3 regions of the Alteromonas sp. MmMcT2-5 genome follow, and region 2 is predicted to be linked to each of the others. Evidence: predicted binding sites of a transcription regulator. Region 2 holds the regulator's gene; each other region holds the start of a gene.

Region 1 (9,927 bases), on a different contig from region 2:
TCGTTGGGTAGCAAACTCATCCATCATGGCTTGCTCAGCTCTGGCTTCTTTTTTCTGCTCTGCCAACTTTTTCTTATCTAGCAACAAGGTAACAGCTTTCACTTTTTGTTGTTGCTTTAACCACAGTTGCTTTCGCTGATCCGCAGCCATTTGTGCACGAGCAATCACTTGCATCTGTTGTTCGCATGCTTTATCCAGTTTTCCAACGAAGGATAAATGCTGCTGATAATAGGTGGCGGTAACACCTGCTTGACCGGTTTGTTGAATACCTTTTATGTAGTCAATGCGGTACTGCTCAAGACTGGTTAGCTTTTGCTTTTGCTGATTAACGTTCTGTTGGGCCTGTTTGTAGTATCGGGCTTCTCGCTGCTCTTTTTCGCGCTCGAATTCAGCTAAACGTTCTAGTTGTTTAGACATTATGCGATACCTTTTGGAAAGTTGATGACTTCTGGATCATAGCCAAGCTAACTTGCATTGCAGCGCTATACATTAGCCTTGCCCCAGCCCTTTAGCCAGTGCAGCCATGCCTTCTAAGCTCTCATCATACGGTATGACTTGTTTCATCCCTTGCTGCAATAAAGCGTTGATTGCAGGCTCTGCGCGAATTGCCAGATCAATACGCGGGTCTGATCCTTTCGCATAAGCGCCAATAGAAATGAGGTCTTGGTTTTGTTTGTAGTTTGAATAAACCTGACGAATACGGCGCGCCATCAGTTGATGCTCGTCACTCACTACCATGGGCATTACACGGCTTATTGACGCCTCAATATCGATAGCGGGGTAATGACCGCTGTCAGCAAGTGCACGCGACAAGACCACGTGACCATCTAAAATAGCGCGAGCGGCGTCGGCAATGGGGTCTTGCAAATCGTCACCTTCGGTTAGCACCGTATAAAAAGCCGTTATAGAGCCCTGTCGCTCGCTGCCGTTACCTGCACGTTCTACTAGTGCGGGCAGCCGAGCAAACACCGAAGGCGGATAACCTTTTGTGGCTGGTGGCTCACCCACAGCTAATGCAATCTCACGCTGCGCCATGGCATAGCGAGTTAACGAGTCAATCAGCAACAGCACCTTCATACCTTTGTCGCGGAAGTACTCAGCAATCGTTACCGCAGTTTCACATCCTTTCAATCGCATAAGCGGCGAAGTATCGGCTGGCGCTGCCACTACAACCGCCCGTTGGCGTTCTTCTTCTGTCAGTATTTCGTGGATAAACTCTTTTACTTCTCGGCCACGCTCACCTACAAGCCCAACCACGACCACATCGGCTTCACAGCCTCGGGTCATCATGCCAAGTAGCACACTTTTACCCACGCCACTTCCTGCAAAAAGCCCCATACGCTGACCAACGCCAACCGTATTTAACGCATTGATGGCACGTACGCCAACATCCATAGGGGTGTTGATTGGACGGCGAATGAGCGGGTTCATAGGAGGACGCGTAGTGGGAGCTCGCGCTTCGGCATTGATTTCACCCAGTCCGTCAAGGGGCTGACCGTTGCCATCGACCACACGACCCAACAGTCCCATACCTACCGGCAAACCGCTTTGCCGGTTTAACGGCATAACGCGACTCCCTGGCACAATACCGCGAACCGCTTCAGTGGGCATCAAATAGGTAATATCATCACCAAAGCCAACTACTTCAGCTTCTATTTCGCCTTCGATGGTTTGCACTAAACATTGACTGCCCACCGGCAGCTGGCAACCTACAGCTTCAAGGGTAAGCCCTATGCCCCGGACTAATTTCCCCGCCGCAACAACGGGTGGCGATGTCACTTGTTTAGTAAGTGATTCAAAATGGGCATGCCAAGGGCTAGTCATCAGACAAACCTTGGTTCAATAAGAACTTATCGATAACGTCTCGGCATCGACGTTCAATCGACACATCTACGGCATTTTGCGCAGTGGTAATGTCACAGCCACCGCGTTCCATTGCTGGTGCTTCAACCAAATTCCAGCCTTTTTTGGTCATTTCCTCTTCACCAAAATGCGCTTTTACCAATTCAATATCTTCAGGATTCATATGAATTTGATAGTCAGCTTGATTAATTGGTAGCGCTTTAATACCTTCGCTTAACGCCTGCATTATAACCTGTTGGTTAGTACTTACCTCTGTTTTAATAACTGCTTTTGCAAGAGTAACGGCGAGTTTTACCAATTGATCTCGGGTTTCATCGTTGGCTTGCGAGAGTGGGTCGTGAAATTTTTCAGCAAGCATTTGCCACACTTCGGCTTGTGCCGTCATTTGCTGGCGGCCTTCTTCAAGCCCTTGTTCAAGCCCTTCGGTGTGACCTTGCTCTTTACCTTCCGCTAAACCTGCTTCAAGGCCTTGCGCTTTCCCTTCTTCAAAGCCTTTTTCTTTGCCTTCCTGGTAGCCTTCATCATACGCAGCCTGACGGATAGCTTCTATTTCTTCAGCGGTCGGGGGCTTAACCTCTTCTTCAACTTCAGGTGGTTCATACTTCCAGTCTGAACGTTTGTTTAACGCGTTGGTGGGTTCGTTATCTCGCGGTGCAGTAGGGTCGTCAACGAACGGTAAATCCCATTTCTTAGCTTCGTTTACTTCGTTTTCGCTGAAACTTCTTTTGGTCGTCATATTTTTACCTAGACTCAATGAGTGACGGAGTTAACGTTCCTACAGGAACTCTTCGCCACCGCCACCACCAAGCATAATTTCGCCAGAGTCAGAAAGTCGACGGGCAACAGAAAGGATCTCTTTCTGCGCTGTTTCCACTTCACTAATACGCACAGGACCAAGCGCTTCCAAATCGTCGTTAAGCATTTCAGCAGCACGCTTAGACATATTGCGCATAATTTTGTCTTTAAGCTCTTCGTCAGCACCTTTAATGGCTTTAAGCAGCGCGTCTTGCTGTACTTCGCGCAGTATGGCCTGAATACCCTTGTCGTCTACATCGACTAAATTGTCGAATACAAACATCAGGTCTTGAATTTGCTGGCTCATCTCTTCGTCTTGCTCGCGAATAGCATCCATCAACTGACCTTCTATCGCGGTATCTAGGTAGTTCATAATGTTCGCTGCAGACTTCAAGCCGCCCATTTTGGCTGCTTGTGTACCCGCTTGACCTGCAAACTGTTTCTCCATGATTTCGTTCAGCTCTTGTAGTGCAGCCGGCTGAACTTCCTCTAGATTTGCTATACGCATTAGCAAGTCGAGTCGCACTTTTTCAGGGAACTGCGCCAATATTTCAGCACTTTGTTCAGGCTCTAAATAAGACAATACGATAGTTTGAATCTGCGGGTGCTCATTGCGAATAATGCTGGCTACTTGCTTAGAATCCATCCACTTCAATGAGTCTAGGCCTTTTGCTCCGCTTCCCATCAGGATTTGATCAATTAGGTTTGCGGCCTTATCTTCACCTAACGCGGCTGTGAGCGCACGTTTAACAAAGTCTTGGCTTTGGAAGCCAATGGTACTGTAATTCTGAATTTCTTCGATAAAGTGCTTATGAACCGCCGTAATTTTGGTTTGCGTCATATCGTCCACTTTTGCCATTTCAGTACCGAGCTTTTGTACTTGCTTGGGCTCTAAGTGTTTCAATATCTGGGCGGCGTCTTCTTCAGAAAGACTCAGCAGCAAGATGGCCGCTTTTTCTACGCCTTCTAATTTACTGACGTCGTATGACGGCTCGTCAACATTGGCAAGTTCTTCAGCCATAATCTTATCTCACTACTCGTCTTGCATTAACCAGCCCTTCACTACTTGGGCTGATAACTCAGGTTCATTGGCCACAAGGGCACGTACGGCTTTAAGTACATCTTCATCTTTGTGCAGGTCAGGCAGCATGAGTGAACCATCTGGCGCAAAACCTACCTGTCCTTCGTCAAAGTCAGACGTTAACATGCTAATGGTGTCGTCGCCTAAATCTAAGCCTTCGTCTGCATCAAATTCATCGGCGTCGTTCGACTCATCAGGATTAATAAGACGACGTAGCATAGGACGAATCACGAAGATGATAAGCACTATTATAACCAAGCCACCAACAACTAGCTTAAGAATTGGTAGAAATCCGGGCTGCTCCCAAATAGGCGCGTCTTCAATTTCCCCTGCGTCCATCCGAGTAAAGGGCACGCTTACAACTTCTAACGAATCACCACGGGTAACGTCAAAGCCAATGCCGCCCTGTAAAAGCCTACGTATGTTGAGAATCTCTTCTTGTTTACGCGGTGTTGGCGTCATCGCACCGTCTTCACCCGCAACTTGGGTATAGTCCACCGCCACAGATACACTTAATCTGCGAATAACCCCGGTCTGTTTCTTGGTATGACTGATAGTGGTATCAAGTTCGTAGTTGCGTGTTGATTCTTTCGCTGTGCGCCCCGGCATAGTTTGTTGACTGCCGCCCACAGCATTTTCTGGAATATTAGAATCTAACGGAGGCTGATTAGACAGTGCACCAGGAATACCGCCAACACCGCCACCTACGCTGTTTTCTTCCATTATCATTTCACTGCGAACCGCAGGTAAATCAGGATTGTAGCTACGCTGTGTTTGTTCCATAGCTGTAAAGTCCATGGTAACGTCAGCTTGTGCTGTGTAGTTACCTATGCCCAATACAGGAATCAATATCGCGTCAATTTTTTCTAAGTACTCTTGCTCACGCTGGCGCTCAATCTCGTATTCTTTTCTGGCACGAGCACTCATAGAATCTTGAGAGCCTGAGTTAAGCAGACGACCATTGCTGTCTGTTACGGTTACCTTAGACGGCTCCATGTTTTGCACTGCAGACGCAACGATATCGACAACAGCATCAACCTCTTCACCTGCAATAACGGCACCGCGCTTAGCCGTTAGTACAACGGTTGCCGACGCTTTCTTCTCTCTTCGCGCAAATACGTTCTCTTTAGGCATAGCTAGCAAGACACGGGCTTTTTGAATACTTGCGATATCTTCGATGGTAGCCGCGATTTGTTGCTCGCGGGCGTGTTTTAAACGTTCCATCTCAACACGCTGGCTTACACCAAAACCCATATCCTGCATAATGATATCGGTACCGGCATCAGAGGCCTTTGTTAGCCCTTGGCGGGTCATGCCTAAACGGATGTTTTGGAATTCGTCACTTCTTACGTAAACAATATTGCCTTCAAGCTTATAGTCGATTTGGTTCGCATCCATATAATCGAGGGTTTCAATAAGCTCTTGGGTTTCCATTTTCGCAAGGGGGCGGTAATCAGGTTCTTGCGACCAAATAAGAATAAAAATAGCGATGGCGACGCAGATTACCAAAACGACCACAAGGGCCATTTGGCGCATCATGTCAGCGCTGCCTAAGGTGTCCATAAAACCAGATTTGTTTTCTGGCTCATTGTCCACTGCTTGATTCTGATCAGGAACCGTAAGGTTTGTACCTGTAGCTTCAGCCATAACCTACTCCACCTATACCGGCATATTCATTATTGTTTTATAGGCTTCGAGTACTTTGTTACGCACTTGAACAGTGGCTTCAAAAGCAATGCCCGCTTTTTCTTTCGTCAGCATAACTTGCGCTAAACTTAAACTTGGGTCGCCCATTTCAAAACGTTGCTGTGCATCTTTTGACTCAAGCTGCATGCCGTTTACACCATCTACCGCATTCTTAAGCATGGTCGAGAAATCACTGGCCGAGCTATTAACTTCACTAAGCGGCTGCTGTTGAGGCTCATTAACTTGAAGACGAGTTTGCCCAATCATGTTCTGCATTTCTTGATACAAACTATTGGCTTTAACGTCCATAACCACTCCTAGTGCTTTTTCGAGACCGCCTGAACATCGGCGTATAACTTATGTATAGAGGGGATTTAGCAAAGGGCTTGCCAACTTTAAAAAACTATATATATCAACAGGATACATCAAAAGAGAGAGGGTTAGCCAAATTTATGGCGTTTGACTTAGTGTGAGCAACAAAAAACCGCCGCCTTCTTTACTACAGAGGCGACGGATAAGGACGAGGAAACCGAAAGTGTAGAAAGCGACCTTATGCGGGCACTTCAATACCGTCTTCGCGCATGCGCGCTAATTTGTAACGAAGGGTTCTTGGACTAATGCCGAGCTTTTCTGCCACATCTTTACGCTTGCCGTTACACGACACCAATGTATCGAGGATAATTTGGTGTTCTTGGTAACGAAGCTCAGACCCTAACCTATTTTCTTCAACATGCTCTTGCAGTGTTTCAACAGGTGCCGTCATGTCTTCGTCAATCATTAAATCGCTGGCGTCGATTTCATTGTGTTCACATAAAATAAGCGCCCGTTGAACCACGTTTTCTAGTTCGCGAACGTTCCCTGGCCAGCTGTATTGTGACAGCTTATTGCGTGCTGCTGCGCTTAACCTGATAGTACCCAGCCCTTGAGAACTAGCGTGACGCTGAACTAGATGCTCTGCGAGAGGGACAATATCACCCGGACGTTCCGATAGCGGGCGCCACTCAATAGGGAATACATTTAAGCGGTAGTACAAATCTTCTCTGAACTCTCCCGCATCCACTGCTTTTCTCAAATCTCGGTTACTTGTAGCAATTACACGGACGTTGAGCTTAACGGTTTTACGTCCGCCAAGACGCTCTACTTCGCGCTCTTGTAACACGCGTAGCAGTTTAGCTTGAAGCGCCAAATCCATCTCGGTTATTTCATCAAGTAACAGCGTACCGTCTTGGGCTTGTTCAAATTTACCCGGGCACGCTTGGATTGCGCCGGTGAACGCACCTTTTTCGTAACCAAACAAGGTCGCTTCTAGCATGTTCTCTGGTATGGCTGCACAGTTGATGGCGACAAATGGCGCATCACTTCGCGGCGACTGATCGTGAATATAGCGAGACAGCACTTCTTTACCAGAACCGCTTGGTCCCATTACCATCACAGTGGCGTCCGACTTCGCGACTTTGCGAGAAAGCTCAAGTAACTTCAAGCTTGAAGGGTCAGCAACAATAGGCGTGCGTGACTCTATTTTTTGAGCCGGCGCGTAGCGTCCCACTAAATTAAGCAGTACTTCTGGGGCAAACGGTTTGGATAGATAATCTGTTGCGCCATCGCGCATTGCCTGCACGGCATCATCAATAGTGGCATAGGCTGTCATCAATAGCACCGGCATATTGGGGTACTTAGTTTTGATACTTTTAAGTAGCGTTAAGCCGCTCATTTCGCCCATTTGAATATCGCTTACCACTAAATCGACGGAGCGCGAAGATAGCACCATTAACGCTTCTTCAGCGCAGTCAGCAGCAACAACCTCATAGTTACCTAACAGAAGGGTGTCTAGGAGTGCTTCGCGTAAACCGGCGTCATCTTCAACAATTAAAATGGTAGTTTTAGACATTATTCTCTCCTATGACCTACGCAACATGAGTCAATGTTTGTGAAGATTGAGCGTTCACCACACACGGCAAAGACACACTAAAGCACGCCCCACCTTCTGGCATATTTGATACGCTAAGCAAACCGTTGTGGGCGTGTACGACGGATTTAACCACCGCAAGACCAAGGCCCGTGCCATGAGTTTTAGTTGTGAAAAACGGTTCAAAAATTTTGTTTTTGAGTTTATCCGGTACGCCAGGACCTTTATCTATAATAGCCACATGCAAACGTTCATCAGACACTGCAGTTTCTACGTGCACGCACTCCCCTTTCGGAGTAACTTGGCTCGCGTTGTGAACAAGGTTTAATAACGCGCCTTGAAGCGCTGTAAGATTACCGGTAATAGATACGTTTTTATCGAAGCCGCTAAAAGTTAGCGTTTGCTGTGCTTGAGCCGTCATGGTTTGGGCACTGCCTTCAATTGAAGTAAACAACTCTCCCAAGCTAATTTGGCTGACCACTTGTTCTTCCCCTGACTTAGCGAAAAGCAGCATGTCGTTAACCTGACTCTCTAGCTCTTTAAGCCTGTCAGTTAGCTTGTTTGCAAATTGAGTTTGTGCTTCTTGTCCCAAGCCTTTGCGCATTAAATTAGACGCATAGAGCATGGCCGCAGAAAGAGGCGTACGAATTTGGTGAGCAAGGGATGCCACCATTTTTCCAAGAGAAGACAGGCGCTGCATATGACTCACGCGTGCTTGCAGCTGCCGCGTTTCGGTTAAGTCGGTAATAACAATTAATTGCCCAGGCTCATTTTCTAATGGCGTGATAGAAAGCTTCACTCGGCGACCGTCAACAAGTGAGACTTCATGGCCGTCATCAGCGCGAGGCTTGAATGAGCGCGTGATAATACTTCGCCACACTTCCTCTTCCAGCGGTTCACCTAACAGTGCTTTCGCTTGTTCATTGGCTTGGCGCACGATCCCTTTACCGTCTATAACGATAACGCCAGCAGGCATTACCTGAAGTAAGTGCTCAAGCCGACTCGCCTGCAACCGTAAAGACGAAATATCGTCACTGCTTGAGGGGTCGTATTCATCACGAGATATCGCATTATCAATACTATCTAACGCATAGCTTGATGTTGAGTACTCAGTTGATTGTGGTGTGCTGTCAAAAGCCATATTGCCCTCGTCAAATTGCAGACGCTGTTAAACTATGACTTAGATAAAGCAGAAGATGTGCCAATTCATCATTGGCTTATTTTTCAGTTAGATAGGATGAAATTATAGAGGAAAGCGCAACGTCAATTACCTGACATTACGCTTCTTCAGTACGTTGAATATCGTACTTCCGCATTTTCTCGACAAGCGTTGTTCTGCGCATACCAAGTTTGTCGGCAGCTCGAGCCACCACCCAATCTTGATTGTCTAACGCCTGTCTAATGAGGTTTACTTCCAACTCGGAAAGGTACTCTTTGAGATTAACCCCTTCTTCAGGTAAAGATGAAGAAACCATTCCGTTCAGACCCTCATGGCTTTGCTCGTTAAGGTCTTCTTCTGGCTCTTGCGCGGCCGCTTCAGCAAAGAGTGCATTGAATGCTTCACGCTCAAGAATTTCTTCTGGATAATCAGGCTCGTAAGCCTGTACATCACCGTATTGATATTTCTCAGGTAAATCGGCGATATCAACGATTTGACCAGGATAAAGAATAGTTAAGCGTTCAACCAAGTTAGACAGCTCACGAACGTTGCCCGCCCATTCGTGCTCCATTAACGAGGCGATCGCTTGCTCGGTAAAGCGCACACCTTCCACCCCATCACCTTGGATACGACTATTTAGCTCTTGGAGCAGTAAGGGGATATCGTCTTTTCTTTGTCTAAGTGCAGGGCTATCAATTGGGAACACGTTGAGTCGGTAATACAAGTCCTCACGGAACTTGTCTTCACTGATCATGGTTTCCAAATTGCGGTGCGTCGCGGCGATGATGCGTACGTTACACTGAAGGGGCTTGTTGCCGCCTACGCGCTCGAAGGTACGCTCTTGTAACACGCGCAATAATTTAACCTGCATCTGAAGCGGCATATCACCGATTTCATCCAGAAACAACGTACCGCCTTCCGCTAACTCAAAACGGCCTTTACGCGCGCTGATTGCGCCAGTAAACGCGCCTTTTTCGTGACCAAACAGCTCGCTTTCCAGCAGTTCGCCAGGAATGGCACCGCAGTTTACCGGAATAAATGGCCCGTCTTTACGTTCAGATAAAAAGTGAACGTTACGCGCTACTACCTCTTTACCCGTACCGGACTCACCTAATATCAATACGGTGGCGTCGGTCGGCGCTACTTGCTCTACCAAACGCCTAACAATTTGAATTTGCTCACTCTTACCAATAAGGCTTCTAAACAATCGAGTTTTTGTGCCTGTAGCACGAGATAAACCGGGTTTGCGCCTTGAGTATTCTTGGCAACGATGTATAGCCTGCGTTAATACAGGGTAGGTTAACGGTGTAGCAATAACACTAACTAGATTGCAGCTGGCTGACGCTTGCGTATTACTTTCAACCAATGCAACAAATGGTATGTGTGGAAACTTCTCTACCAGATTACTTACAACAGTGGACGAACGGTGCTCGATAA
Region 2 (9,927 bases):
CTAGTAGAAACCGTCTGGGGTGTGGGTTACAAGCTGAACGTCAATGGATATATAGCGAAAGCGCTTATTGCATGAGTGTTGTTTAGCTCACCCATGCCCTATCAGGCATGAGAGTTCAAAATTAACTTAAATTAGAAACAGCGTCGCAGTACCTAAGAAAGCAAAAATACCCACTACATCGGTTATCGTAGTTAAGATAACACTGCCAGCTAGGGCAGGGTCTATCTTAAGACGCTTCATGATCATAGGTAAGGTTGCACCCGCTAAAGCAGCCGCAATCATGTTTACCATCATGGCAAAGGCAATAATTACGCCCAGCATGTAATCTTGTTTCCATAACGCGATGACAGAGGCAATAAGCACCGCCCAAATAGCACCGTTTAAAAAGCCGATGGATATTTCTTTACTGATAAGCCATCGTGAGTTACTCGCGTTAACATGGCCTAGTGCCATACCGCGAATAACTAGCGTTAGCGTCTGATTACCCGCTACACCGCCCATACTGGGGACAATGGTATTTAATATAGCTAACACAGCCAGTTGGCTGAGCGTTGCTTCAAATAGATCACTCACCATCGCAGCCATTAGCGCCGTCACTAAGTTTACCGCCAGCCACACCGAGCGTCGTTTGGTACTTTGCATAACGGGTGCAAAGGTATCTTCGTCGTCATCAAGACCCGCCATACTCATCATCGAGTGCTCGGCGTCCTCACGAATAATATCAACCACGTCATCAATGGTAATTCGGCCCACTAAGCGATGGTTTTCATCTACAACAGGTGCTGAAAGCCAATTGTATCGCTCGAACAGGCTTGCGACTTCATCGTCTGGCATATTCACAGGAATCGCTTCAGATTCCTCGTCCATAACGTCAGACACTTTATCGTCGGTATCTGCGGTGAGTAAACGGGTAACCGGAACAATACCAACAAGGTTGTCAGTTCGGTTTACCACGTAAAACGTATCCGTATTCTCAGGTAGCTCGCCTTTTAAGCGAATATAGCGCAGAACCACGTCAATGGTCACATCTGGACGTAAAGTGATGGTGTCGGTGTTCATGATGAAACCAGCGGTTTCCTCACCGTAAGACAGCGCTTGCTCTGCGCGCACGCGATCTTGTGCATCCATCGAATCTAGAATATCGGCCAATACTGGCTCGGGAAGGCTGCTTAGCGTCTCTGCTAAGTCATCGGTATCCATCTCTTCAAGTGCGTCAACCACATTAGCGGGAAGCATTTTTGTAATGATACCGTTTCGAACATCGTCAGACAGTTCTTCTAAAATGTCGCCGTGAAAGTCACCATCAATGAGCTCCCATAATTCGTCACGGGTTCTGCTAGGGCTAGATTCAAGAATGTGGGCGACGTCTGAAGGCGGTAATTCAAGCAGAAGCTTACGTACAGATACGAATTGACCGTTGGTCAACGCAGCGTTGAGTGCGCGTAACTGAGTTTGTACGTATTTAGAAACAAGCGCTTCTGCCATAAGGCGTTATTCCTACAAGCTAAAAGATGAACAATGCAGGCCATAGAGCCTAAGTGGGCGTAGAATATCGCAATTATGATGAGTCTGTCATGATAATTGCGTAGGTTTTGCGCAGGATTTTAAGATAACTGCGCTAAGTGTTGATTAATTGGTCAATGGATTGGGTAAGTAAGACTATTCGTCTTCGTTAAATCTGCCCTCAATAAGCTCTTCAATAGCTGCAAGTGCATCAACAGCATCACTGCCGTCCACAATCACATCTACCTGTTCACCTTGATGGCTTTCAAGCATCATTAATCCCAATACACTGCTTGCGTCTGCTTCTTTATCGCCTTTTTTTAAGATGATTTTAGCGTCGAATTGATTAGCCAGTTTAACCAGTTGGGTCGCCGCTCTCGCATGCAACCCTAACTTATTGACGATAGTTAGCGTTTTTTGAATAGTCATTACTGATTCAGCTCTCTATGGCGAATTTGAACATCAGGGTGTATTTCACTGAAGGTTTTCGACAGGGTCTGTGCGATATAAACCGAACGGTGTTGCCCGCCAGTACAGCCAATGGCTACGGTTACGTAACTTCTGTTATTGCGTTCTAAATGAGGCAGCCATGTCGTTATTAAATTCTGAATTTGCCAAATGAACTTGGTCACTACAGGCTGCGACCCCAAAAATACTTCTACTGGTGCGTCTAATCCGGTCAGATGTTTAAGGTCGGGCTCCCAGTGGGGGTTAGGTAAAAAGCGGGCATCAAAAACGTAATCCGCATCTTTAGGAATGCCGTGCTTAAAGCCAAACGACTCAAACACAAGCACAAGGCGTGAGCTTTTCTTACCCAGGATACGCTCTCGAATTAACTCTGCCAGTTGGTGAATGGTAAGCTTATCTGTATCTAGATATAAATCTGCGCGCTCAGCAATAGGAGCAAGTAGGGCAGACTCGGCTTTAATGGCTTCTGAAAGCGATTTATTAAGCTTGGCGAGAGGGTGAAGACGACGTGTTTCGCTAAAACGCTTAACCAGTACATCATCGCTCGCGTCAATGTAAACAATGGTCATCGACCACGAAGAAGGCAGGTAGTCTAGAATTTCTACCAAATCGTCAGGATTTTTAGGTAAGTTTCTCACATCGATACTTACCGCAACCTGATCGTACTCGTCAACAACTGTATGGGTTAAGGTGGGAAGTAAGTTTACCGGGATATTATCAACACAGTAATAACCTAAATCTTCCAATGCGCGAAGTGCGACAGACTTACCAGACCCCGAACGACCACTGATTATTATCAGCTTCACCTACTTTCTCCCTAATACTCTGGTTTTATCACATACGCGTTGTTGAATTAGGCGCCTACTAAACGGTTAATAGGCGCTTAATGTTTAACTTAATGCAGATAGAATATCGTCGCTTGTCGTTGCGCGACGTATTGCTTTAATCGTTTCTTTGTCGCTTAGTTTACCAGCCACGGTGGCCAGCGTTTGAAGGTGTCCTTCGGTCTGTTCCTCGGGAACGAGTAGCGCAAAAAAGATGTCTACGGGTTTCTCGTCAAGGGCGTCAAAGTCGATTGCTGGCGTGCTGGTTACAACAATGGCAATCACTTTCTCAAGGCCCGGCAGGCGTCCGTGGGGCAGGGCGATACCATTGCCAATGCCTGTACTACCCATACGCTCTCGAGCCATCAAACTGTTGAGTACCGTTGCCTGATCAATGTTCTCGTTTTGCTTGGCAGCGATATCAGCGATGATCTCAAGAATTCGCTTTTTACTATTACACTGAACCGCACACTCGGTGCGGTCCAGACTTACGATGGCTTGTATATCCATGCTTAATTAACTACTAATGTTTTTTCAGTTTTTCCTTATGCTTGATTACCTGCCGGTCGAGTTTATCAACCATGCTGTCAATCGCCGCATACATGTCGGTATTTTCTGAGGATGCGAATACTTCAGCGCCACTTAAATGAACGGTCGCTTCGGCTTTTTGATTTAATTTTTCAACGTTCAGGATGACATGCACATTAGAAATGTGATCAAAGTGACGTTCAAGTTTGCTGAACTTCGTATCGACATAATTACGCAAAGAGTCGGTGATTTCGACATGATGACCAGTAAGGTTGATTTGCATATTTCGTCTTCCTTATATTATTAAGCCCGATTAAATAAGGCTTTTGCGTTGGTTCGACGGCGGGATCGACAACGATTCCCGGTACTTTGCTATTGTTCGCCGGGCAACTTTAATGCCTTGTTCGGCCAACAATGAAGCAATCTTGCTATCACTTAGCGGCTTGCTAGGCTTTTCAGCGGCCACTAATTTCTTGATCAATGCACGAATCGCTGTAGATGAACATTCACCACCAGACTCTGTTGCAACGTGGCTTGAGAAAAAATACTTCAATTCGAAGATTCCACGTGGCGTATGCATGTACTTTTGCGTTGTCACTCGCGAAATAGTGGATTCGTGCATATCTACCATTTCTGCGACATCATTTAGCACCATTGGTTTCATCATTTCCGGGCCGTGCTCAAAAAAGCCCATTTGCTGCTGCACAATGCAGTTTGCAACCTTCATTAAGGTTTCGTTACGAGATTCAAGGCTCTTTATGAACCACTTAGCCTCTTGCATGTGTGAGCGGATGAATTGTGAATCGCTACTATTCTTGGCACGGCGACTCATTGCAGCGTATTGTTGATTTACGCTTAACTTAGGCAGACTGTCGGGGTTCAGCTCAACCACCCAACGGCCATTTTTCTTGGTTACTGAGACATCAGGAATAACGTACTCAGGCTCTTTAGTAACTAAAGCACTACCTGGGCGAGGATTCAAGGTTTGCAGTAAACGCATTGCCTCGCGTAGCTGATCTTCTTTCAATCGGCTTTTACGCATAAGCGTACGATAGTCTTTGCTGCTCAGTAAGTCAGAGTACTCTTCAATCAGTTGCTTTGCTTCAGCAAGCCACGGTGTGTCTTCTGAAAACTGGCGCAATTGCACCATCAAACATTCTTGTGGAGAGCGTGAGCCAGAACCAATAGGGTCGAACATCTGAATGCGCTTTAGCACACATTCTATTTCGTCCATTTCAATCGGCTCTTCCATATCATCATCGTTAACCGCTTCTAAAATATCATCAAGGGTAACGGTTAAATAACCTGACTCGTCAATAGAGTCGATGATTGCTGTAGCGATTGCGCGATCGGTATCCGAGAAATGGGTAAGGCGCATTTGCCAAAGAAGGTGCTCTTGAATATCTTCAGTAGTCTCACCTTGGAAGATTTGCTCGTCGTCATTGGATGGACCCGGAGCAGGCGAAGATGAAGCAGAGTAGTATTCGTCCCATGTGCTGTCGATTGGCAGCTCATCGGGAAGATCGTTTTTCTCAAGTGCATCGCCGGCTTCTAGTGTGTCACTAGATGCAGAAGCAGTGGCCTCAGAGCCGCTGTCATCGTTGTCGATATTGTTCTTTTCTAGTTGCGGCTCGTCGTTACCTTCTTCAACTTCTAATAGCGGATTAGAATCGAGCGCTTCTTGGATCTCTTGTTGAAGATCAAGTGTAGAAAGCTGCAGCAGTTTAATGGCCTGCTGAAGCTGTGGTGTCATGGTAAGTTGTTGGCTAAATTTTAGCTGTAAAGATGGTTTCATCTACGTCTTATTTAAATGCTCTAAATTGAATATACCAGAGCGAAACTGAAAAATGACAATTCGGTTACATTAACTATAGCCTGAATTGTTCGCCTAGGTATACATCCCTTACTTTTTGATTACTTAAAACCTGTTCCGCCGTTCCTTGCGCAATAAGCTCGCCATGACTCACAATGTACGCCTTTTCACAAACATCCAATGTCTCTCGTACGTTATGGTCCGTGATAAGGATTCCAATACCCCTATCGCGAAGATGTTGTATTATCTTCTTTATATCATTAACTGATATTGGATCAACACCAGCAAATGGTTCGTCTAACAAAATAAATTGCGGTTTTGCTGCCAGAGCGCGGGCAATCTCAACGCGACGGCGTTCGCCCCCTGACAAACTCATCCCCGTACTATTACGTATATGGTTAATATTAAATTCATCAAGTAGCGCATCTGCTTCTTCTTCTTGCTGTTGTGAATTTAAATCTTTACGGGTTTGCAAAATGGCCATGATATTTTCATGCACTGTGAGCTTTCTGAAAATAGAGGCTTCCTGCGGTAGGTAGCCAATTCCGCGGCGTGCGCGCTCGTGCATGGGCTGATGAGTTAGCTCATTGTCGTCGATTTCAATCTTGCCTTTATCCAGATTCACTAAACCAACAATCATGTAGAATGTGGTGGTCTTACCAGCGCCATTTGGGCCAAGAAGACCAACAATTTGACCCGTTGAGACAGACAGGCTTACATCTCGTACAACCTGTCGTGACTTGTAAGCCTTAGCAAGATTTTTAGCGCTCAAAGTTGCCATTGCTATTCATTGCCCTCGTTGTCTTTTTTGTCTTTCTTAGACGAAGTTTTGCGAATGGTCTCAGGTGTGAATACTGTGGTCACTCGACCCTCACCATCCTTACCTGCGCCGCCAGTCGCTAGCAATTGCTCGGTAATCATATCGAACGTGATGTTGTCACCCTGTACTTTACTGGTGTCTTGTTTCAACTCTGCGTTTCCGGCAAGAGAAATCGTTCGGTTCACCACTTCATAGCGTATTTCATTAGCTTTTGCCGAAACTGGCGTGCCGTCTTCCAATTGCTGGGAATAGCTTGCAGGCTTTCCTCTAGCAATAAATATTTCACGACCACCACCGTCAGTGGCAATTACTTCCACTTCGTCAGCTTCAATAACCAAAGAGCCTTGAGTTATGAGTACGTCGTCTTTGTACAACGCGGTTTTATTTTTACCGTCGATAAACTGGGTGTTCGAGCCTATTTTTATGGGCTGCGAAAAATCATCTTCACTGGCGTGTACCGCACCGCTAGCGATGGCAAGCAATAAACTAGTTGCTAGGGGAATAAGTGGTTTGTACATGATCTAAAAGCTCGTATTCTTGTGTGCGTAAATTCGCGTTAAACCCATTACTTAAAATGACATATTGGGTGCCCAGTATTTCAACGGGTTGGTCAGATGTCATTTGCTTGGTTTCTAAATTAATTTGAATGTACTCGGTCGATATACTTCTGACAAAGTCATCGCCAGTTTGGTTCTCAATATTAACTTGGTTTTCCAGCTGGATTAGCTCGTTATTGTATAGTGTACCTTCATCAGCGGTTACCACCCATGGTGATGACGCGTTTTCTGTATAAAGGGTGTATTTAGGTTGCTGAAACAATACAAAGCCAAGCTGGTCGTAATGCTCCATCGACTCTGCAAATACTTTGTGATTTAACTCACCGTCTTGATTGTACAGCGTAGTTGTTAGATTTTTTGCTTTGTAGGCGGGCTTTAGCGCATCGTTTTCACGATTCCCCTGCGTTTCAGGCTGCTCTTCCATCCACGTAGGGATGTACATCAGCATCGCCAGAATAAATAGCGCCGATATACTTAATCCTAAGCGATTAAAGCCAAACAGGCTCATACACTAGCTCCAAAAATCTCATTTGCTACCCCTTTGGCCTGCAAAATGGTATCCGATATTTCTCGGACCGCGCCAAACCCACCGGGAAGGGTCGTAATCCAGTTAGCTTGTTTTGCTACGTAAGGATGGGCATCGGCAACCGCAATTTTAACCGCAACGTGCTTGTACATACCCGTATCTGGCATGTCATCACCTACCGCAGCCACTTCGTCAGTGTTTAACTCAAGGCGTTTCATCAGGTCGCTAAGCGCGTCTGCTTTATTCTCTTCGCCTTGAATTATATGTGCAACATTCAGTGCCTTCATTCTATTTTCAACAATGGCAGAGCGACGTCCAGTAATAACCGCAACATTCACTCCATTGCTCACTAGCGCTTTTACACCATATCCATCACGGGTATGGAATGCTTTAAGTTCTTCACCGTCGTTACCTAAGTAAATTCGACCATCTGAGAACACACCATCAACGTCGCATACCAGCAACTTTATCTTGGCTAGTTTTGCGAAAAGCGAGTCATTTATTTCCGTGTACAAGGTGGTTGTCATTTAAAGCACTCCTGCTTTTAGTAGCATATGCATGTTAAAAGCCCCAACAGGTTTGCGCTTATCGTCAGTAACCATTAACGCACTAATTTTATGGGTTTCCATCAAATTCAGGGCTTCTACAGCCAGCTGACCTGCGGTGGTAGTCTTGCCGCCTTTAGTCATTACTTCTTCTACTGTCGCACTGTGTACGTCTACGCGGGCATCGAGAATTCGTCGTAGGTCGCCATCCGTAAAGACGCCTGTCAGCGTACCGTCTGCCGCTATCACGCCTGTCATACCCAACCCCTTTTTAGATATTTCCAGCAGTGCGTCAGCAACAGAAGCACTGGCATGGACAAGGGGGATATCACTGCCGCTTTGCATGATATCGCTAACTTTAAGCAGAAGTTTTCTGCCTAAACTGCCGCCTGGGTGCGAAAGCGCAAAGTCATCTGAGGTGAAACCTTTTTGGTCGAGCAGTGCTACCGCAAGCGCATCACCCATAACCAGTGTGGCGGTTGTGCTTGACGTAGGAGCAAGACCTAGCGAACACGCTTCTTTTTCAACGCTGATATCAAGCACGACATCTGCGTGTTGCCCTAATGAACTGGAAGCACTGTTGGTCATGGCGACCACCTGTATGCCTAAGCGTTTAACTACGGGCAATAAGTTAACGAGTTCGTTAGTCTCGCCAGAATTAGAGATGGCGAGTAAGACATCGCCTTTGCTTAGCATGCCCAAGTCGCCATGGTTGGCTTCACCAGGGTGCATGAAAAATGCAGGAGTACCTGTACTGGCAAGCGTAGCGGCAATTTTATTTCCGATATGCCCAGACTTTCCCATACCACTCACGACAACTTTACCCTTGCAGGCAAAGAGAATATTACAGGCAGCGATAAATTCATTGTTTAAGCGCTCTGCCAGATTAGCAATAGCTTGAGTTTCAATTTCAATAACGCGCTTCGCTGAGTCGATATAGTTCATCTGAGTTTGTGTATTCATGATTATCCGAATAGCCAGAATTGATAGCCGATAAAGCAAGCCAGAAGTATGAATCCATTTGTTCTTGATATTGTACGTTTGCCGATTAAATCGAAGCTGAACAAGAACAATAATAATGTTAAACCAAGCATTACGTACATATCTCGGCTGTAAACGTCAGGGTCCAGGATACCAGGCGCGATTAACCCGGGCATGCCAAGTACGGCAAGCAGGTTGAAGATATTTGAGCCGATGATATTACCCAGTGCTAAATCGTCTTCCCCTTTTAGTACACCCGCAACACTTGCTGCTAGTTCAGGTAGACTTGTACCAAACGCAATAATCGTTAGTCCGATAACCAAATCCGAAATGCCCATGTATCTGGCAATTTCTACTGCTGAGTTCACCAAAAAGTGAGCACTTAATGGTAGTATTACAAGGCCTACACCAATCCAAATGAGGGCTGACGTATTTGAAACGCCTTTGGGGATTTCATCTGCGGTTTCCGCAACCAGAGGGTCTTCTTTATCTACCTGTAGCGACAACCACGCCATCATTGCCAGTACGAAAATGAACAGGCCTAGTAGGATAATGCCTTCATAAGACTTAAGTTCACCGTCAAACATAAAGCCAATGGCAATCAATGAGATGATAAGGAGTGCTGGAAGCTCGCGCTTTAATGTTGTTGATGAAACAAGCAATGGTTTCACTAGCGCGGTTATACCTAAAACTAGCGCGATGTTCGTGATGTTAGAACCTAGCGCGTTACCCACGGCGGTGTTCATATTGCCATTTGCGGAGGCTATGGCGGAAACCACAATTTCAGGTGCCGAAGATCCCATAGCGACAATCGTTAGTCCGATCATCATTGGAGAAATGCCGATGTTTTTTGCTAATGCTGAGGCGCCATATACAAACCGGTCAGCGCTCCAACTCAGTACAATCAGCCCAACAAGAAAAATGACAATGTTTAAAAGCACAACAACCTGTAATAGAAAGTATTTCGCTAGATTGTCGCAAAAAGAGTGCCATTTGCCTATGCTCGCAGCGTTTTATTTTCGCCAAATACTGTCAATTGACGTAAATTTCCGCTGGATACGCAAATTAGGTCGCACTTACACACACAAGACTTCATATTCAGTTTCAGTTAAGAAACAACAAAATAGGATGGTATTAGGATTGATTTGGGAGGCTTGTAGGATACTAGATGGGCACTTGGGCGTGAGATACCGAATACCAGTCCGCATAGATAATTGCCCACTCAGAAGGCGCTGGCAAGTTTCCTAGCGAAGCGTGGGAATGCAGGAATGGCTGTTCCCTTTCAAATTCCCAGAATGAAGCTAGGAAGTTTGCCAGACCTTCCCGAAGGCCGAGTTTAAAATGTCCGTACTCTTTGTTGTG
Region 3 (9,927 bases), on a different contig from region 2:
TGAAGTTAGAGAAACCACCGGCATGTCAAGCTCTGCGCTGGCTAAAGGTGAGTCGTTGTACGACACAGCCCGTGTGCTGAGCGGCTATTCCGACATTATTGCAATGCGACATCCTGCGGCGGGTTCAGTGGCAGAATTTGCCGAAGGTAGTCGTGTACCTGTTATCAACGGTGGTGATGGTGCAAACGAACACCCAACCCAAGCACTGTTGGACTTGTTCACGATTAAACGTGAACTGGAATACAATGGTCACGGCATTGACGGCTTACACATCGCCATGATTGGTGATTTGCGTTACGGCCGAACAGTACACTCTTTATCTCGCTTGTTATGTTTGTTTAAAAACATTCGCTTTACGCTCATTTCGCCAAAAGAGCTGGCCATGCCTCAGCCCATCGTAGACGCCATCGAAAATGCGGGGCACCAGCTTACGATTACCGATACCCTTGAAGGGAATATGGATGCGGACATATGCTATCAAACACGCATTCAGGAAGAGCGCTTTCCTTCTCAAGAAGAAGCCAACAAATACCGAGGTAAGTTCCGCCTTAATCAGTCGATTTACACGAAACACTTTCAGTCGAAGACCGTTATCATGCATCCACTTCCACGAGATTCACGTATGGAAGCCAACGAATTAGATAACGATCTAAACCTCAATCCAAACCTCGCCATTTTTAGACAAACCGACAATGGTGTACTTGTCAGAATGGCATTGTTTGCGCTTACTCTGGGTGTAGAAAACCTTCTCACTAAGTACGAGCGTGACGTGGTTTGGTACAGCAATAAGAGTAAGTAATTACATGCAAAAATCTGAAGCCCTATTTACCCGCGCCCAAAAAACCATTCCTGGTGGCGTAAATTCACCCGTTCGCGCTTTTAAAGCGGTAGGCGGTACACCTCGCTTCATCACGAACGCTGATGGCGCTTACATGTGGGATGCGGATGGTAAGCAATATATTGACTATATTCAGTCTTGGGGCCCTATGGTTCTAGGTCACAATAACGCCCAAATTCGCGAAGCGGTTATTGAAGCGTCATATAACGGCCTGTCTTTCGGTGCACCTACCGAAGCTGAAGTGATCATGGCTGAGTTGGTTAGCGAACTGGTTCCATCTATGGAAATGGTACGCATGGTGAACTCTGGTACAGAGGCCACCATGTCAGCTATTCGCCTGGCTCGCGGCTACACCAGCAGAAACAAAATTGTTAAGTTTGAAGGTTGCTACCACGGGCACGCCGACTCTCTGCTAGTGAAAGCGGGCTCAGGTGCCCTAACCTTAGGTGTACCAAGTTCACCAGGTGTTCCAGCAAATGTTGCTGAGCATACGCTTACCGTTGAATACAACAACCTAGACAGCGTAAAAGAAATCTTCGAAGCCCATGGCGATGATATTGCGTGCATTATCGTTGAACCTGTCGCAGGTAACATGAACTGTATCCCTCCTGTGGAAGGCTTCCTTGAAGGACTTCGCGCTATTTGTGACCAATATGGCAGCGTATTGATTTTTGATGAAGTAATGACAGGCTTCCGCGTATCTCGCGGCGGGGCGCAAGAGCGTTATAACATCAAACCAGACCTGACTTGCTTGGGTAAAGTCATTGGCGGCGGCATGCCAGTGGGCTGTTTTGGTGGCCGTCGTGACATTATTACTCACATAGCACCGACAGGGCCAATTTACCAAGCGGGTACGCTTTCTGGTAACCCGGTAGCAATGGCTGCAGGTCTTGCTGCTTTAACGCAAATAAAGCAGCCTGGACTTTACGATTCAATTTTCGAAAATACGCAAACACTAGTGGATGGTTTCCAAGCCCTTGCTGACAAACACAATATTAGTCTAACTACTAATATTGCCGGCAGTATGTTTGGGATATTCTTTACTGACGTAGAGAAAGTCACGAACTACAAGCAAGCAATTAACTGTAATACCGAGCAATTCAACAAGTTCTATCACGGTATGCTAGAGCAAGGCGTTTACTTAGCACCTGCATCTTATGAAGCGGGCTTTGTTTCTAAAGCGCATGACGCTGCAGTCATTGAGCAAACCCTTGCTGCAGCAGATAAAGTGTTCTCAACGCTTTAAGTTAATTCCTTTCTGGTAATTTTTGCACTAATACGCCCACCGTGGCGTATTAGTGCCTCTTCTTCATTGCTTCTCTCATACGTAACGCTTGAATTCCTCGCGGGCTAGATTATTAGCCTTCATTTAAAAGCAGTTTATAGGTGTGGTGTTATCAATGGATTGGCAGTTTGGCGCTATTTGCGCACTTTTTCTCTACAGTGTCGCTATCACAACTTTGCACGTAAGGCGCAGCCGTCGGTTTGCATACAGAGCTAGCCAATTTAAACGTCGGCGTCATGTCTCCACCACTGTCGCAAAAAACGACGATGAAACGCACTTTCACACAGCTGCCGATGAGGCCCAAAGGCTTACACAAACCTTTCAAAAATTCATTCCAAAGCAGTTTGTGGAGCACATTTCGAATTCTGACGTAGACGCGCTGGGTCTTGGCTATGCAGCAGAAAACGACGTTGCGATTATGTTTTGCGATATCAGAGGCTTTACTGGTTTTTCTGAACGTATTACGCCACAAGAGTTGATGAACTTTCTTAATTCTTATTTCACCAGAATGAACGATCCTATTCATCAAAATCACGGTTTTATTGATAAGTTCATGGGCGACGCCATTATGGCGCTGTTCGATCATCGCGAAGGATCTTCACAACAAAAAGCTATGGATGCGGTTAATGCTGCGCTCGACTTACGCAAAGCGCTGACAATATATAACGGCCATAGAAAGAACAGTAACTACGAACCAATTAATATGGGAATAGGTATCCACTTTGGCCCTGTTATTATGGGTACGGTAGGTTCAGAAGATAGGATGGATACCACCGTCATTGGCGATAGCGTAAACATTGCTTCTCGCTTAGAAGCTTTAACCCCCAAATACGAGGCGGATATTATCGTAAGTGCCCAAGTTCTTCAGACCATAGGGTCTGGCTTCCCAATTAAAACCCGCTTGCTTGACTGGGTAAGAGTGAAAGGACGAAAAGCGCCAATTGAAATATACGAGGTGTTAAGCCACCTTTCAGAGAGTGAGCAGGAAAAGAAGTTGGCGGTTCAGACCAAGATTGCCGCAGGTATCGCATGCCGTATAAATCAGCAGTGGGACGAGGCCATTTCTTTTTTTGAGACCGCTGTCGCTATGAGCCCAAACGATTCGCTAGCGCATCATCACATAGATGTTTGTCGAATTTACAAAAGCGTCGATTTTAAGGAGGATTGGGATGGTGCGCTAGTCTACTAATCCCAATGGCCATAAGCGACGGTTAAATTTAGGACTCAGATAACTTAGCCTGCTGGCGAATAAAATTAATGGATGGCGCGAAAAACGCAGCACCTGTTTCAGCACTGGTAAAGTCCAGCCATCTGTCATAATCGCCTTCACCGTTGCCGTATATTTGGCTGTGGAGCATCTGTTTAAATGGCCGCGCACTGGCACTACAGCTTACGAAGAATAAGCCTTGAGAGGCCATATCACCGTATGGCATGCCTTGCTTAATTAGCCTTGGTTCGTCGCCATCGGGCGCAACAGTGCTTGCCCTAACACAGTGCGAAGATTCAGACTGTTCGCTACTTACCAAATTGTGCTCTTGCGTGGTGCCCATCACTTGTTCTTGCTGACGGCTTGAAAGACTATTCCAACGCCTTAAATCATGGCGATAGCGTTGTATGTGAACATAGCTGCCACCGCTAAAGTCAGGGTCATCTTCGCCAATAATCCCGACTTGTCTGCGCTTCATTCCACGTGGATTATCTGCGCCATAAAGAAAACCATTGAGGTCACGGCCATCTAAGTACCTAAACCCTCTTATCTGCTCCACCAGTTCTACATGAATACGCAACAAATCCATCACTTCAATGCCAACCGCATGGCAAATATCCAGCCTATCAGCGCGAATTTGAATGAAGAGATCGCAAGGCATGGTGGGGGCACTTCTATCGTCACACTGCATATCAGGAAAAGGGGCAAGCTCAACAGGTATCAAACCGGGGTATACCTCAGCCCAGTAACCGGTGCCAATAGCGACAACCCCGGTTACCATGGCTTCGTAGTGCTCATTCTCAAAATGCTCGAATATATCCAGCACGCGAGATAGTTTGGCGCGTACGGCTTGGCTATCGTCATCAATGACGTTCAGTAGTAAATACTGTGCATGTAAATTTGGCTCAGCGCAGAGGCCTTTTTGTGGTTGTGTCATTGCCGCTCTTGTTGTTATTAACGCCTTGTTCTGACGTTTCGCTGCTGGCGATCATTCGCCGCGCTTTGTTGTGCGAACCTTATCGTAAAGTGTAGCGGCTGCTTCAAACTTTGAAACCCTTTAAAGCGAAGCAGCAAACGGGGGAACAAATTAACTCCGCCGCCTATTATTTACACTAGTGTGCTTAATAGCCCGCGGCTTGTCCATCTTTTCGCGTTTCTGAAGCGCCAAAATAGACACCTTTCTGCTCGTCCCAAGCGATGGCCTGATAGCCACCGAACGCGCCTACCACGCGTTGAAGCTTATGCCCCCGCTCCATGAGTTCTCGCTGAACGGTTTCACTGAACGCTGATTCTAAGCTCACATAGCCACCATCAGTCATCAACGCGCCCGTTGGGCTACTCGACCCACTGTGCAGTATGCGTGGAGCATCCCCCGCTTCCTGCAAATTCATTCCGAAGTCGAGAATGTTTACAATAATTTGCGCATGCATTTGAGGCTGAGTTCCACCGCCCATCACGCCAAAGCTCATCACTGGCTTACCGTTTCTTGTTACAAAAGCCGGGATAATGGTGTGAAATGGACGCTTTCCCGGGCGATATTCATTAAAGTGCCCTTCTTCAAGGGTAAACATCTCACCTCTATTTTGAAGAATAAAACCTAGCCCTGGAGGTGTCATGCCTGAGCCCATTCCGCGGTAGTTACTTTGAATTAAGGACACCATATTGCCCTCTTTATCAGCAACGGTCAGATAAATGGTATCCCCTTCATAAATACCCGCATCAACGCGATTCGCTGCGCGTTCATTATCTATGAGCTTCTGGCGCTTAGCGGCATACTCTTTCGAAATTAGCCAGTCGACTGGAATATCGTTGAAGTCTGGATCCGCATAGAACTTAGCGCGATCTTCGAAGGCGAGCTTCTTGGCTTCAACAAAGGTATGGATGTAGTCTGCTGAGTTAAACCCCATTCCTTCGATATCATAGTGCTCAAGCACATTGAGAATCTGTAGTGCCGCTATGCCTTGTCCGTTGGGCGGAAGTTCCCACACATCATACCCGCGATAGTTAGCAGAAACGGGCTCTACCCACTCCGAGGTATGTGACGACAAATCCTGGTATGACAAAAAGCCGCCTTGAGACTTCATGTAAGCATCGATAGTGCGTGCGATATCGCCCTTATAAAAAGCATCTCGCCCGCCTGTTGCAATCTTTTCATAGGTCACGGCTAAGCCAGGGTTTTTAAAAACATCGCCTTTTTGCGGTACTTTCCCGTCGATAAGAAAAGTCTCTGCGAAGCCGTCATAATGACCTATTCGCTCTTGATTCATCTGCCAGTAATAGGCAATGACTTCTGAAACAGGAAACCCCTCACGGGCATATTTGATAGATGGGGTAAGCAGCGCAGACATGGGCAGCTTGCCAAATTTTTCGTGTAGTGCAAACCAGCCATCTACAGCGCCAGGGACAGAAACGGGTAGCGGACCAAATTTTGGAATTTGATGCAAGCCACGCTCGGCAAACACCGCTTTGGTTAACTGTCTGGGTGAACGGCCAGAAGCGTTTAAGCCGACTAGCTTTTCTTCTTTTGCATCCCACACAATGGCAAATAGGTCGCCGCCAATACCGCTGCCTGTAGGCTCAACTAAACCTAACATGGCATTGGCTGCAATAGCTGCATCAACTGCACTGCCGCCTTGTTTTAAAATATCCAATGCCACTTGCGTAGCTAATGGTTGGCTTGTTGCTGCCATGCCGTTCTTTGCAATAACTTCTGAGCGACTTGCAAAGGGTTGCCCCGTTATTCTGTCATAGCCCAAACAGCTGATACTAAAGAAAGCCAGTATCAAAGGTAGAAGTCGCACACTTGCAGTCATAACCGTCCTTTTACTAAAACGTTGCCGATAATAAATCTAGCGTTAGTTTATCGATTCATAGTGTAGCGTTATTGTCACATTACGCCTAGGCTCTTTTCCTAAGCTCAATAATGGTCTTAAAACACATTGCATGAAACGAAAAAAGCCCCGCATTAGCGGGGCTTAAACGAAGTAATAAGGCATTATTGTTATTGTTGTTTCGTTGCCTAATCGAGACTCTCTTACGAACGGCTGCTTGTGAAGTCTGGGTATGCTTCCAGACCACATTCGCTCATGTCTACGCCGTCGAATTCTTCTTCTTCGCTCACACGTACACCCATAACCGCTTTAATCACTAGCCATACCACTAGGCTCACTACGAATACCCATACAAAGATAGTCGCTGCACCAATTAGCTGACCAGAGATGCTTGAACCATCGTTAGTGAAAGGTACAAGGATAAGACCTAGAAGACCTACCACGCCGTGAACTGAAATTGCGCCCACTGGATCGTCAATCTTAAGCTTGTCTAGTGCAACAATGCTAAGCACTACTAAAATACCACCAAGGCCGCCGAACAAAGTAGCTTGTAATGGTGTAGGTGTTGAAGGCTCTGCTGTAATAGCCACAAGACCGGCTAGTGCACCGTTAAGTACCATAGTTAGGTCAGCTTTACCGAATAGAATGCGTGCTACGATAAGTGCAGCAATTGCACCACCAGCAGCTGCAGCATTTGTGTTCATAAATACAATCGCTACTGAGTTTGCACTTTCAACAGTTGCAGTAGCCAGTACTGAACCGCCGTTGAAGCCAAACCAACCCATCCACAGGATAAATGTACCTAAAGTTGCAAGCGGTAAGTTAGCACCTGGAATCGCGTTTACTTTACCGTCAGCGGTGTATTTACCCTTACGAGCACCAAGCACAAGAACACCTGCAAGAGCAGCAGCTGCACCAGCCATGTGAACAATACCTGAACCTGCAAAGTCAGAGAATCCAAGGTCGCCAAGCGTATACATACCGAATACTGCTTCGCCGCCCCATGTCCAAGCACCTTCCATTGGATAGATGAAGCCCGTCATAACAACTGCGAACGCTAGGAATGCCCAAAGCTTCATACGCTCAGCTACCGCACCAGATACGATAGACATTGCTGTTGCAACAAATACTACTTGGAAGAAGAAGTCAGCAGAAGGAGCATATGTTGCTGGCTCTTCAGCGACACCTGTTGCGCCATCAGCCATGATACCGCTTAGGAATGGACCCCAGTCGCCGCCACCGTACATAATGCCGTAACCGCAAATCATGTACATAGTGCAAGCGATAGCGAATAGCGCCACGTTTTTAGTTAGAATTTCTGTGGTGTTTTTCGCTCGAACAAGACCTGCTTCAAGCATCGCAAAACCTGCAGCCATCCACATAACCAGTGCACCGCAGATTAGAAAATAAAAGGTATCTAGCGCATACCCAAGTTCAAAAGTGATTTCCATTATGGTTTTCTCCGCAAATATATCGTTGTGGCTTACAGCGCGTCGCTATCCGACTCACCAGTTCGAATACGAACGGCGTGTTCAAGGTCGTAAACAAACACCTTGCCGTCTCCAATTTTGCCTGTTTTGGCAGCGCCAACGATGGCTTCTACCAGGCGCTCTACTTGATCATCCTGAACAGCAATTTCCAGTTTGACTTTAGGTAGAAAATCCACCTGATATTCCGCTCCGCGGTAAAGTTCAGTGTGTCCTTTTTGACGTCCAAAGCCCTTCACTTCGGTCACGGTCAAACCGTCGATACCGATTTCTGAAATGGCTTCACGAACATCATCTAGCTTGAACGGCTTGATGATCGCTGTGACTAGTTTCATGAGTTGCTCCCAGTTTGTTTTGGTTATTCTGTGATTTATGGTCGTGTTTCCAACTATGGGAAGATAAACCAAGAGCCATGCCACAAATAATTAGCCAAATAAATCAAATACATACAAGCAAACGCTTCATGAACGCACAAAAATAATGCACACTAATGGTGCACTGTTAAAAATTTGCCCAATTTTGAAGCGGTATGAGGTTGCGGTAAGGTGAGAGGACTAAAAAGTGCGATGAAATTAGGATGGAACTATTCGATAGGGCCCATGGTCTGTTGTTTACTATGACGACTATCACCCCATCTTTCTTTGCGCCTGAGCGCAGCATTGAACACCATTCCGTTGCAAAGAAAACGGCGTGGCGCCCACTATTAATTTCGGGCTGTGCACATGTGTTTGGGATCATCGTAGTGGTCATACTTTCTCAAATGGGCATCAACAACCAAAAAGCACGAGTAAATGTTTTGGAGCGAACGCCGGAGATAAGCGCCAGACTGTACTATCCCCCCGTTCCACGCCCTCCTGCCCAAGCTAAACCACAAGAAACTAAACCAATCGATGTTTCCCCTAAAAGGCAAGAAATTGAGTTGAAGCCTGACGCAACCAAAGCGACTGAAGCACTTGATAGTAAGAATGAAATTGTAGAAAGCCCTGCGCCCAAGCAGCAGAAAAATGCTGAGCCCGATACACAGCAGGTATCCATTGAAAGTAAGCCGACTAATACACTGCCGTCGCCCACTTTATCAAAAGACGCAAATCGGCGCGCAGGCTCGTTGAATCTATCGGTAAAAGATGGCGCAGCCCTCTACTTTGAAAAGTATCACAGTGACAAAGTCGCTGAAGACGCAGAACAGGCAGCAAAAGCATTTCAAGAGCGTAAAAATAGTCCTGTGCTTAGCGGGCCAAGCACACAGCAAATACAAGCTAATGAAAATCGACGCCCTTCAAAACGCGTAAACTGTAGCAGTACGACCAATAAAACTTTGGCGATATTGAGTGGAATTGCTGGTGGAACCTTAGAATGCACCAAAATGGACGACCACAAACGTTTTATAGACGCTAGAGTCAATAAACTCCCTAAAGACGAAGAGCGAAACTAGCCGCGCCTTTTAACTATTTACCGTCACATCAGGATAGTTATTTTCTTTTGAAAAACTTAGGGGGTTGCCCGAAATACGCTTTGAACCGGCGACTGAATGCTGCAACATCTTCATACCCTGTTAGCTGAGCTATACCCAACATTGGTGTATCGGTATTTCTAAGTAGTGCTTTGGCCTTTTCCATCCTCACTTTTACAAGGTAATCTCGTAAACTATGCCCGGTGGCTTCTTTAAAGCGTGTTTTGAATTGCGTTGTTCCCATGCAGGCTATCCGTGCTAACTCCACCTGTGTAAAGCCTCGGGCAAGGTCGCGATGAATATGGCTTAATACAGGAGTCATTCGCTTATCCATGCTGCATCCTTTCAAGGATGTTTCTAGCAAGGTTAAAAATAGCGCCAGTATTTCTTCATGGCCTTGGTCAGCAAACTGGCTAATTTGAATCTCTACAAACGATAAAAACGCCTGTAATGCTGACGTTACCTGAAATATTGGGTGTAACCTGTCATTTAAATTAACTGGCACATACTCCAAGTCCGCCACAATAAATTTTGACAGTTCGTTAGCACTAAAATAATGGACCTCATTCGGCGCTATGCATACGCCTTCGCCTACGCCGACTCGCCCGCTAAAATTATCGATTTCTATCAAGATATGTCCGTTGATGGGCAGCACTAACTGAAAGTAGTTGTGTTTATGGCGGCACGTTTGCTTCGTATATGAGCGTACGGATAGCGATGGAATTGGGCTGTCAGTCATTTTATTGCTCCCAACAGTCCATAATAGGTAGTACTGATCTTTTGCCTAACTCACCGTTTATTTGCATCTATTTCCTTGCCGTTAACTCAG

What was found. The regulator sigma-54, encoded in region 2, starts transcription at its own class of promoters, with help from an activator protein. The targets are predictions, from matches to a motif close to GTTGGCACGNNNNTNGNNT.
Region 1: fliE (flagellar hook-basal body complex protein FliE) is a predicted target of sigma-54. The motif match lies at 5,801-5,819, and genes of this name have one in related genera.
Region 3: glnK (P-II family nitrogen regulator) is a predicted target of sigma-54. The motif match lies at 8,050-8,068, and genes of this name have one in related genera.

What each region holds. Positions count from the first base shown of each region.
Region 1 covers NZ_JAKRFB010000001.1:163,160-173,086, reverse strand. The annotation lists gene fliJ (flagellar export protein FliJ) at 1-417, opposite strand, end outside; gene fliI (flagellar protein export ATPase FliI) at 490-1,824, opposite strand; gene fliH (flagellar assembly protein FliH) at 1,817-2,599, opposite strand; gene fliG (flagellar motor switch protein FliG) at 2,639-3,679, opposite strand; gene fliF (flagellar basal-body MS-ring/collar protein FliF) at 3,692-5,386, opposite strand; gene fliE (flagellar hook-basal body complex protein FliE) at 5,399-5,734, opposite strand; gene MHN09_RS00765 (sigma-54 dependent transcriptional regulator) at 5,976-7,313, opposite strand; gene MHN09_RS00760 (ATP-binding protein) at 7,330-8,472, opposite strand; gene MHN09_RS00755 (sigma-54 dependent transcriptional regulator) at 8,609-9,927, opposite strand, start outside.
Region 2 covers NZ_JAKRFB010000014.1:55,548-65,474, forward strand. The annotation lists gene MHN09_RS08340 (response regulator transcription factor) at 1-75, shown strand, start outside; gene mgtE (magnesium transporter) at 127-1,485, opposite strand; gene MHN09_RS08350 (HPr family phosphocarrier protein) at 1,660-1,932, opposite strand; gene rapZ (RNase adapter RapZ) at 1,932-2,777, opposite strand; gene ptsN (PTS IIA-like nitrogen regulatory protein PtsN) at 2,862-3,305, opposite strand; gene hpf (ribosome hibernation promoting factor) at 3,319-3,606, opposite strand; gene MHN09_RS08370 (RNA polymerase factor sigma-54) at 3,637-5,118, opposite strand; gene lptB (LPS export ABC transporter ATP-binding protein) at 5,192-5,917, opposite strand; gene lptA (lipopolysaccharide transport periplasmic protein LptA) at 5,920-6,474, opposite strand; gene lptC (LPS export ABC transporter periplasmic protein LptC) at 6,443-7,021, opposite strand; gene kdsC (3-deoxy-manno-octulosonate-8-phosphatase KdsC) at 7,018-7,566, opposite strand; gene MHN09_RS08395 (KpsF/GutQ family sugar-phosphate isomerase) at 7,567-8,547, opposite strand; gene MHN09_RS08400 (calcium/sodium antiporter) at 8,550-9,506, opposite strand.
Region 3 covers NZ_JAKRFB010000007.1:40,474-50,400, reverse strand. The annotation lists gene MHN09_RS05655 (aspartate carbamoyltransferase) at 1-799, shown strand, start outside; gene hemL (glutamate-1-semialdehyde 2,1-aminomutase) at 804-2,084, shown strand; gene MHN09_RS05645 (adenylate/guanylate cyclase domain-containing protein) at 2,239-3,312, shown strand; gene MHN09_RS05640 (Dyp-type peroxidase) at 3,341-4,267, opposite strand; gene ggt (gamma-glutamyltransferase) at 4,452-6,143, opposite strand; gene MHN09_RS05630 (ammonium transporter) at 6,365-7,612, opposite strand; gene glnK (P-II family nitrogen regulator) at 7,645-7,983, opposite strand; gene MHN09_RS05620 (hypothetical protein) at 8,226-9,080, shown strand; gene MHN09_RS05615 (AraC family transcriptional regulator) at 9,118-9,837, opposite strand.